DNA from 3 places in the Micromonospora sp. NPDC048935 genome. Region 1 is predicted to be linked to each of the others. Evidence: riboswitches for the same ligand, from Rfam matches in the RefSeq annotation. Region 1 holds a riboswitch; each other region holds the start of a gene.
The links. Region 1 has a riboswitch for cyclic di-AMP ahead of ACGFIW_RS05250 (C39 family peptidase). Riboswitches for the same ligand answer to the same signal wherever they lie in the genome.
Positions count from the first base shown of each region.

Region 2: another riboswitch for cyclic di-AMP. It lies ahead of ACGFIW_RS32335 (NlpC/P60 family protein); the one in region 1 lies ahead of ACGFIW_RS05250 (C39 family peptidase).
Region 3: another riboswitch for cyclic di-AMP. It lies ahead of ACGFIW_RS27285 (coiled-coil domain-containing protein); the one in region 1 lies ahead of ACGFIW_RS05250 (C39 family peptidase).

Region 1 is NZ_JBICTZ010000001.1:1,055,326-1,058,592, reverse strand. Features, by position in the region: gene ACGFIW_RS05255 (alpha/beta fold hydrolase) at 1-362, opposite strand, end outside; gene ACGFIW_RS05250 (C39 family peptidase) at 496-1,335, opposite strand; cyclic di-AMP (ydaO/yuaA leader) riboswitch at 1,569-1,710, opposite strand; gene ACGFIW_RS05245 (hypothetical protein) at 1,976-2,764, opposite strand; gene ACGFIW_RS05240 (hypothetical protein) at 2,897-3,267, opposite strand, start outside.
Region 2 is NZ_JBICTZ010000018.1:80,663-83,929, reverse strand. Features, by position in the region: gene dcd (dCTP deaminase) at 1-415, shown strand, start outside; gene ACGFIW_RS32335 (NlpC/P60 family protein) at 476-1,462, opposite strand; cyclic di-AMP (ydaO/yuaA leader) riboswitch at 1,530-1,665, opposite strand; gene ACGFIW_RS32330 (N-acetylmuramoyl-L-alanine amidase) at 1,900-3,267, shown strand, end outside.
Region 3 is NZ_JBICTZ010000011.1:219,495-222,761, forward strand. Features, by position in the region: gene ACGFIW_RS27280 (hypothetical protein) at 36-542, opposite strand; gene ACGFIW_RS27285 (coiled-coil domain-containing protein) at 745-1,815, opposite strand; cyclic di-AMP (ydaO/yuaA leader) riboswitch at 1,821-1,952, opposite strand; gene ACGFIW_RS27290 (cation diffusion facilitator family transporter) at 2,065-2,982, opposite strand; gene ACGFIW_RS27295 (HelD family protein) at 3,090-3,267, opposite strand, start outside.

The DNA.
Region 1 (3,267 bases):
TCCAGCTCGGCGGGTGACCAGAGCGCCTTGATGCCGAACCCGACCACGGCGTCCACCGGCATCCCGGCGTCGCGCGCGGCCAACGCGAGGCCGACCACGCCGCCCAGCGAGTGCCCGAGCACGACGAGCCGGTCGTCGGGGGCGAGGGCCTGCGCGATCCGCTGTGCGAGACCGGCGAAGGAGTACGACGGCAGCGGCGGTGCCCAGCCGTGGCCGGCGAGGTCCGGTGCCAGCCACCGGCCGGGCCAGTGTTGTTCCAGGTGCGCCGCGCAGGGCAACCACACGTCACCGGTCGCCCCCATGCCGTGCAACAGCAGCAGGACCGGCCGTCGACCGGCGTGACCACCCGATTCGTCCACCACGGCCGCAGTCTCCCACGGTTCGCTGGCCGGGACGAGAGTCGCCGACGGGGGCGTACCCCGGGCCGGCGGGAGAGACGCCGCGGGCGTCGGCCCCTTGTGGGGGACGACGCCCGCGGCGGTTCGGGTGCCCGGGTCAGGCGGAGTAGCCCCGGCTGGTGATCCAGTTGGCCAGGTCGATGGTGGTGATCCAGTACGACGGGTCGGCCGGGTTCGCCGAGTCGGCGATCCGCACGGTGCGGCCGTTGTCCTTGTAACCCACGACAGCGACGTAGTGACCGCCGCCGTAGGAGTGCCAGCCGCCGTCGGTGTCGGTGGCGTCGCCGACGACGTTCGCCACCACGCCCCGGCCGTCGGTGATGGCCCGGACGACGTCGGCCTGGAGGCGGTCCATCTGCGCCGGGCTGGGCGCGCCGGGGAACATCCGGGTCCGGTACGGGGAACCCTTCACCTCGGCGTTGAGCGCCCGGGTGGTGTCCTCGGCCGAGTTGGTGCCCATCTCGGTGGTGCCCAGTTCGGCAGCGAGTTCTTCCTGGGTACGGTCGATCCCGCTGGCGCTGAGCGCGTTGCGGGTGGCCGCCGGGCCGCAGTTGTAGTACGTGTTCTGCGCCTCGTACTCGTAGTCGAGCACCTTGGTCGCCGGGGGCTTCGGCCGCTCCGGCTTACGGGTCAGGTCCGGGTTGCTGCTGACCTTGGCGGCGGGCGCGGGGGCGCTGGTGGCCGGGGCGGCGCTGGACGGCGCGGCGCTGGCCGACGGGGACGCGTCGCCGCGGGAGGTGGTGATGTCGCTGCGCATCTCGGCGACAGTGGTCGCGGTGCGCGGAGCGGCCGGGGCGTCGTCGGCGACGGTGAGCAGGGTGCCGGTGGTGGCGGCGAGCACGAGGGCCGCGGCGGAGGCGGCGACGATCTGGTACGGGCGCTCGGTCGCGATGCGGCGGAGCTGACGCTGCATGGTGTGCTTCACGGGGTCCTCCACGGATCGGGGGGAGAGCGGCACACCGGGGCGCGACCGGTGTCCGGGCAGGCGCCAGCGCGCGGACCGTGGTCCGCGGATGGTGAACCGCTCAGGGAATCGCCCGGCACGGCCGGGCGGGAGAGGCGATGACCCGAGGGGTCAGCTCACCGTCACTGGACGGATGAGCGGGGGCACCGCTGCGCCGTGGAGGCGAGGGAACAGCCGAGGGGTGGAAAGGTGCTGCACGAGTTGGGAACTCCTTCCGACACCGCCGACCGGGTTAGCTGACGGATTCGGGCGGGAAGATCGCCCTACCGCGGGCCGTGGCTCGCGGATTCACCCCGGACTTACTGATGGGTCCCCGGTTCGTTGATCACGATTGAGCGGGTCGGCGCGGCGTCGCCTCTTGCGATCGGTTACCGCACCGGACGGGACGACACTACTGGCCCACCCACACCCTGCCAAGCCGGCCTCACCTGCGTAAACCTCAATGGGAGCCGCAATTTCTGCGCGTATTGCCGATGACGTGACTCGATGGGACAACCGGTGACGGCGACGCCTCCGGTCGACAACCGGACAGGCCGCCGGCAATGCGGCCACAATCCCGGGAAAAATCGAGCCGATCGTGCCGGACGCCCGATTCGTAAATCCGTGACCGGGCTCACATAACGGATCGGGCTCGAAGGGCACGGGCCGGGCGCCAGCGTGCCACGACGGCGGGCCGGGGCACCCCGCGCACCAGCCGGCGGGCGGGCGCCGGGCTCGGCCGCAACCGGGCAACCGCCGTGGCCGCCTCCACCGCGAGGGTGCGCGCCGAGGAGGCGGCCAGGTCCGCATCCCGCCAGGCGGCCCGCTCCGCCGTGGCCGCGGCCTGGTAGTCGGCCAGCCGCGCGTCCCGGATCGCCCGGCTGAGCAGCGCCTCCTGCTCGACCGGGTGCCGCCGGGGATCCCAGCCGCGCCGCCGCCCGAAGACATCACCGAGCTGCGCCATGGTCAGGTCACCCCGCCAGTACGCCGCCGTCGCCGCCCGGTGCAGGTAGCGCTCCCGGGACGCGTACTCGGCGGGGGTGCGGGGGGTGCCCGGGGTGGGCAGCGCCCCGGACACCGCGAAGCGACGCGCGGCGGTGTCCGCCTCGTCGTACCGCGCCCAGGCCCGTTCCACCTGCTCCTGAGCCGTCAACCAGGCATCCCGTCGCCGCCCGGCCGTCTTGGCAGCGCCGGCCGCGGCGACGGCCACCTCCTCGGCGTACCGGTGTCTGTCGACGGTTTCGGCCGCGGCCACCTCGCGGGCGGTCGGGACGGGCGGCGGCGGGCCGTCGGCGGGCCGGTCCCGTTCGGGCCGGGCGACAAGCACGGCGAGGACGCCCAGTGCCAGCAGGAACAGGGCCGACCAGATGGCGGCTGCCTGCGGCACCTCGGTTACGAACTGGTAGAAGACGACTGTCTCCATGGTCGGCACCTCGCGGAGGAAGCAGAGCGATGGGAGCCCCACCGGCCGCCGGCCACGGCGGGCCACGGGATCGGCGGGGTGCGGAGCTGGTGGGTCGACAGGGCGCGGCGACGGGACGCGTGTCCCGCTGGCTCAGCGCCCGGGTGGGCCCCGGGGCGGCCAGTTGTGCAGACCGTCGACGAGCGGCAGCCGGTCGGACCCGGTCGCGCACACCGGCAGCACGCCGGTCGCGATGGCGCCCTGGGCGCCGGGGAGAGCCGGTTGTGCGTCGACCGACCAGGCCGGGAAGGCCCCCTCGGCGACACCCGCACCGGCCGCCGGCACCGGGTGCGCGGCCTCCTCGGCCGCCGCCGGCCAGGTGGGCCGGCAGGCCGCCGCGGGCGGACCGGAGCCGAACGGCGACAGCACCGCGCTCAGGCTCGGCACCGCGCTCAGGCTCGGTAGGGCGCTTGGCGTCGGCACGGTGGCCGGGCCTGCGCCGAGCGCCAGGGCCGCGACGACGG
Region 2 (3,267 bases), on a different contig from region 1:
GCAGCAGGACGACCTGACCTCGGCGATCGAGGTGCCCGACGGGGAGCCGTTCGTGCTGCACCCCGGTGAGTTCGTGCTCGCCTCGACGCTGGAGGTCATCTCGCTCGGTGACCAGCTCGCCGGCCGGCTGGAGGGCAAGAGTTCGCTGGGGCGGCTCGGGCTGCTCACGCACTCCACGGCCGGCTTCATCGACCCCGGCTTCTCCGGTCACGTCACGCTGGAACTCTCGAACGTGGCCAACCTGCCGATCACCCTCTGGCCGGGAATGAAGATCGGGCAGCTCTGCATCTTCCGGCTCTCCTCGCCGGCCGAGCACCCGTACGGTTCGGCGGTCTACGGCTCGCGCTACCAGGGGCAGCGGGGGCCGACGCCGAGCCGTGCCTGGCAGCACTGGCGCACCTGGCCCACCCGCTGAACCCGTGACGACGAGGGCCCGCCGCGGCGGATCGCGACGGGCCCTCGGTCAGCGCACTGATCAGCCTGGACGGCCGTAGCTGTGGACCTGACCGTCGTCGGCCCGCTTCATCTTGACCGGTTCGCCGGCCTGCGAGGCGTGCACCACCCAGCCGTCACCGACGTACATGCCGACGTGGTGGATGTCGCTGTAGTAGAAGACCAGGTCACCGGGGCGCAGGTCGCCCTTGCTGACCTTCCTGGTGGCGCGGCTCTGCGCGGCGGCGTTGTGCGGCAGGGACACCCCGGCCTTCGCCCAGGCGGCCAGCATCAGCCCGGAGCAGTCGTACGAGTTCGGGCCCTCGGCACCCCAGACGTAGGGCTTGCCGATCTGCGCGCAGGCGAACTTGACCGCCGTGCCGGCGGCGCCACCGGGATAGCTGGCAGGGCAGGGCGCCGGGCGCAGCGGACCGCCGCCACCGCTGCCGTACACCTTGAGGCGCAGCTTCTGTAGCTTGTCGATCTCCTCGTTGATCTGCTTCTTCTTCGCCGCCAGCTGAGCCTCGGTGCGGGTCAGTTGGGCCACCATCGCATCGAGCGGCGCCTTCTGCCCGGCCAACGTGTCGCGCAGGTCGGCCACCTCGCGGACGTCCTGTTGCTGGTTGTGCGCGAAGCGGTCGAGCATTTCGAGCTGCCCGACCACCTCGCTGGGCGACCGGCTGCCCAGCACGGCGTTGACGGTCAGCACGTTCTCGCCCTTGTACGCGCGCACCGCCAGGGCGCTGACCTTGTCCATCGCGGCGTCGACCTGGCGCTCCAGCGGGACGATCCGGGCGGCAAGCGCGTCGGCCTGCCTGCGCTTGGCGGCGAGGTCGATCCGGGTGGCGTTGTGCTGTTCGATGATCGGTTCGAGTTTGTTCCAGTCGGCGTCGATCTGGCGCTCGATCTCGGCGACGGACGGGTCGGCGTGGGCCGCGGTGACGCTGCCGGTCAGGACGACGGCGACGCCGGCCAGTGCGGCGAGCGCGGTGGTGAAGCGGGACCAGCGTGGGCGCGGCGCGATCGACATGGGGTCGGCTGTTGCCGACCGCTCGGACGACGGCCGCGGGGCATGGAGTGCCACCGGGGTTCCGTACTCCTTCTTCCTGACCGCCTACCGGGTTAGCTGACGGGTTCGGGCGGGAAGTCGGCGCCCTACCGCAGTGGCTGCGGATTCACCCCGAGGGACGTGGGTCCCCGGTTCGTTCGGAAACGACTCGGCGGTGTCGGTCCGTTACCGCCCGGGCTGGGCGGAGCTGCTATCGGGCCGACGAAAGACCAGAGTAGAGACGCTCGTTACCACTTCGCAACCCGCACGGCCGTGACACTCCGTATCGATCGGAGAGGAGCATCGACCAGATGCGAAGATTTCTTTCTGGGCGGGTCGACACATAGAAAGGTATTGACGCGGACTCCCGGGCGGCGCGAAGGTGACCTGACCTGCACCCGTGGAATCTAGGGGGTTCGATGCACCCTCCAACCCTGTCCCCCGGCCGGCGCGCACTGCTCGCCGCCGCCGTGGTCGCCGCCGCGACCGCGGTGCCGCTACCCGCCAACGCCGCCGCCGCGCCCAGCGGCGACCGCCAGCAGCAGTACGCCGCCGCGGCGGCCGAGTTCGGCGTACCGACCGACGTGCTGCTCGGCGTCTCCTACCTGGAGTCCCGCTGGGACAGCAACGCCGGCACACCCAGCACCAGCGGCGGTTACGGCCCGATGCACCTGACCGACGCCAGACACGTGGCCGCGCTGCCCGTGGCCGGCCACCACGACACCGGCACAGGCACCGGCACCGGCACCGGCACCGGCACCGAGGATCCGCGCGGCGACGACTCCCGTACCCCGCTGGCACCCGCGCCTCGGCCGGCGGACCCGGCACCACCGGCCGCCGCGTTGCAGACCGTGGACGCCGCCGCCGCGCTGACCGGCGCGGCCCCCGACGCGCTGCGTACCGACGTCGGCGTCAACATCCGCGGCGGCGCGGCGCTGCTGGCCTCGTACCAGCGGGAGTTGGGTGCGCCCGTCGGTGCCGGCACCGACCCGGCCACCTGGTACGGCGCGGTGGCCCGCTACTCCGGCGCGGACACCGTCGACGCCGCGGCGGCCTTCGCCGACGAGGTCTTCACCACCATCGGCACCGGTGAGTCGCGGATGACCGACGACGGAGCGCGGATCACGCTGCCGGCCCGGGCGATCCGTCCGGAGCGCTCCTGGCTGGACCGACTGGGTCTGCGCCGGCTCGCCCGCCCGGACGGGCTGGAGTGCCCCCGCACCATCTCCTGCGAGTGGATCCCGGCGCCCTACGCGGCGTTCGGCGACGGGGACTACGGCAACCACGACCTGTCCGACCGGCCCGCCCGGCAGAAGGTCGAGTACATCGTCATCCACGACACCGAGGGCAGTTGGGCGACCACCCTGCAACTCGTGCGGGACCCGACCTACGTGAGCTGGCACTACACGCTGCGCTCGGTGGACGGGCACGTCGCCCAGCACGTGAAGACCAAGGATGTCGCCTGGCACGCCGGCAACTGGTACGTCAACGCCAAGGCGATCGGGCTGGAGCACGAGGGCTTCGCGGCGCAGGGCACCTGGTACACCGAGGCCATGTACCGGGCCTCGGCGAAGCTGGTCCGGCACCTCGCGCTGCGGCTGGGCGTCCCGCTGGACCGTCAGCACATCATCGGCCACGACAACGTGCCCGGCACCATCGCCGCGAACGTCCGGGGGATGCACTGGGACACCGGCCCGTACTGGGACTGGACGCACTACTTCATGCTGCTGCACGCGCCCCGGCTGGACACCGGCACCCCGGCCACCGGTCTGGTCCGGATCGACCCG
Region 3 (3,267 bases), on a different contig from region 1:
GCGGGAGCGGGAGCGGGGGTGGGGTGGGTTGTGGGTCAAGGGGCTGTCGTGATCGTTGTTCGGTTCGGGGTCGCGGCCGCGGCTGGGCGGCGGCCCCACGGCTTGTACGTGGACAGCACCGTTGCGATGATCATCAGGCTGGTCGACACCGCGGGCGCGATCACCAGGTCGACGCGGTCCCGTGCGGGGAGGGCGGCGCCCACCGCACCGGCGTGCCGCAGATTCGGCGTGAGCAGGAACAGCACCAGCCCGACCATCACCGTGGTGAGCACGAGCTTGGCCACCACCCAGCGATAGCGCCAGAGGCCCCACGGGGTGAACAGCGCGCTGGCGACCCCGACCAGCCAGACCAGGACGCTCAGCGGCGCGAACAGCACCGTGCCGACAAGCGCCGTGACCGGGTAGACAACCGCCGGGTCGGCACCCCGCTGGACGGCGATGCCGAGCGTCAGGAGCACCAGGTCGGCACCGAGCCAGCCGAGCGAGGTGACCAGGTGCAGAGTGAGGAGCCCCTTGCGGGCGGTGGGTGGGATCCGGCGCATACCGCGATGCTGCCCGCCGACCCGCGCCAGGTCGTCCGATCGCCGACGACATCCGGGGTACGCCCGGCGACGTACCCCGGCTCGGTGCCGTGCTCAACACGACATCGCCAACTCCGGGGTATCCGGGACGACGAGATACCCCGGAGTTGGCGAACGCGAGTGGATCATCCCCGGACCCGGACCGGGGGAGCCGTCGGGTGGGTCAGTAGACCGACAGGTGTACGTGGTTGGTGTGGTCGGTGGACGGGGTGCCACCGGCGCCGCTGTACGACTTCCACCCGCTGCTGGGCAGCCAGATCTGCCGGTACCAGATCACGTACAGCACGGCGAGCCGGTCGGCGTTGCGGATGAAGTACGCGGCCAGGTTGTTGCCGTACGTCTTGTCGCCGCCGGTGGCGTTGCCGCCGAAGCCGCTCGTCTGCGCGGCGAAGTCGCAGGCCCGGCCCTTCGGGTGTTCGCCGGAGCCGCTGGGGCGGTGACAGGAGACGTACCGGGTGAAGCCGGCAGCCTTGGCCTGGTTGAGCGCGTGCAGGGTGCGCGGGGTGATGCAGCCGTTGGCGGGCGTGGGGTCGTTGACGCTGCACGACTCGGATGGCCAGGAGCCATCGGAGTTGCGCGGTGCCGCCTTCGCGTTGGCGGTGGAGGTGCCCCGGTTGGAGCCGGTGTCGGCGGTGGTCTGCGGCGGCTTGGGTGTGTTGGCGACGGTGAGGGCGCGTTCGGCCTGCTCCTTGCGCTTGGCCATGACCGTGACCTGCTTGCGTTGTTCGGTGATCTCGCCGTTCAGGGCGGCCCGGGTGCGGTTGGCCTGGTCCTTGGTGGAGAGCAGGTCGCGCAGCACCCGGTCCTCGTTGGCGGCCACCGCCTCCAGTGCGGCGGCCCGGTCCATGAAGCCCTCCGGGCTGCTGCTGTTGAGCAGTGCCGACACCGCGCCGAGCCGGCCGGTGCGGTACGCCACGCCGGCGATCTGGCCGACCTTGCCGTCGCGCTGGGCCAGCTCGACCTCGATGCCCTTCAGTTGGGTGGCGAGCTGTTGCTGCCGCTGCACGGAGGTGTCCAGAGCGCGTTTCGCGTCCAGGTAGCCCTTGCTGGCGGCCTCAAGTTGGGCGCGCAGCGACGGGGTGCCGCCCTCCTCGTCGGAGTCGGGTGCGGCGGCGGCCCGTAGGCCGGTCGGGGGAGCGGCCGAGGCGGCGCCGGCCGGGAGTGCGACGCCGAGGGCGAACATCGCGACGATCAGGGCCGCCAGTCGGGCGGCGGGGGGTCGTGCTGGTGCCACTGCGCATGTCCTTCCGTCAGCCGCCGACCGGGTTAGCTGACGGGTTCGGGACGGAAGATCCCTACCGCTGACGCGGATGCACCCCAGGAACGTGGTTCCCCGGTTCGCCTGGTTGGGCGATTAGGCGGCGACCGCCACCGGCGCCTGGAGGGCGCCGCCTGGTGGAGGCCGGGACCGAGCCTACCGGTGCCGGTGGGGCTGCTGCAGCCGATGTGACGGAAGGTGCGCGCGTCATCACGGAAACGGGTGTTACCACTCGATGGAGCCACAGGCCCCGGTGGCGGCGCCGGGCTCGATCTGCAACGTCGCGTGTTCGATCCGGAAGTCGTCGTGCAGGGCGGTACGCGCTGCGGTCAGCACCGCGCCGACCTCCGCGCCGGGTGCCATGGTCAGGTGCGCGGAGGCGACCTCCATGCCCGAGGTGAGCGTCCAGACGTGCAGGTCGTGCACCTCCACCACACCGGGTACGGCGGCCAGCCGGTCGTGCACGGCGGTCACCGGCAGGTGTTCCGGGGCGGCCTGCACCAGGATGCGGACGGCGGCGCGGGCCAGCCGCCAGGTGCGCGGCAGGATGAACGCGCCGATGGCGACCGCGACCAGCGGGTCGGCCCACCACCAGTCGGTGACGGCGATGAGCAGTGCGGCGCCGATCACACCGAGTGAGCCGAGCAGGTCGCCGAGCACCTCCAGATAGGCGCCCTGGAGGTTGATGCTCTCCCGGGCGCCGGCGCGGAGCAGGGCGAAGGCGGCGATGTTCGCGAGCAGGCCGAGCACGGCCACCACGAGCATCGGGCCGGCGACGACCTCGTGTGGGGCACCGAAGCGGCGGATCGCGGCGATCACCACGTAGATCGCGACGCCGGAGAGCAGGACGGCGTTGGCCAGTGCGGCGAGCACCTCGAGGCGGTAGAGCCCGAAGGTGCGCTGTGGGTCGCCGGTGGCCCGTCGGGTCGCGGTGATCGCGGCGAGCGCCATCCCGATGCCGAGCACGTCGGTGAACATGTGCCCGGCGTCGGAGAGCAGGGCGAGCGAGCCGGTGCGCAGGGCGGCCACCGCCTCGACCACCATCAGGGTGGCGAGCAGCCCGAATGCCGCCCAGAGGCGGCCCCGGTGCTGCTGTGCGGCATTGGCGACGGACCCATGGTGGTGGTCATGACCTGCGCCCACGAGATCCACCTTCCGCTGCCGGCCGGGGCCCGGTCAAATGTATGTTCACATCGCTATGTGTGCAAGTGTTGGGCCGGCCGCTGGCCCGGCCGACGAGCTGGCACGGATCAGCCGGTCGGGTCGATGGTGGTGAGTCGCTGCGTGGCCCGGGACAGCGCCACGTAGAGGGTGCGTACCCCGGCACCCGGATCCGCCCGGATCTCGCTCGGGGCGACGAGCACGACTCCGTCGTACTCCATGCCCTTGGCCTCCAGGCTGGTCACCACCTGCAGGCGCGGCGCGTCG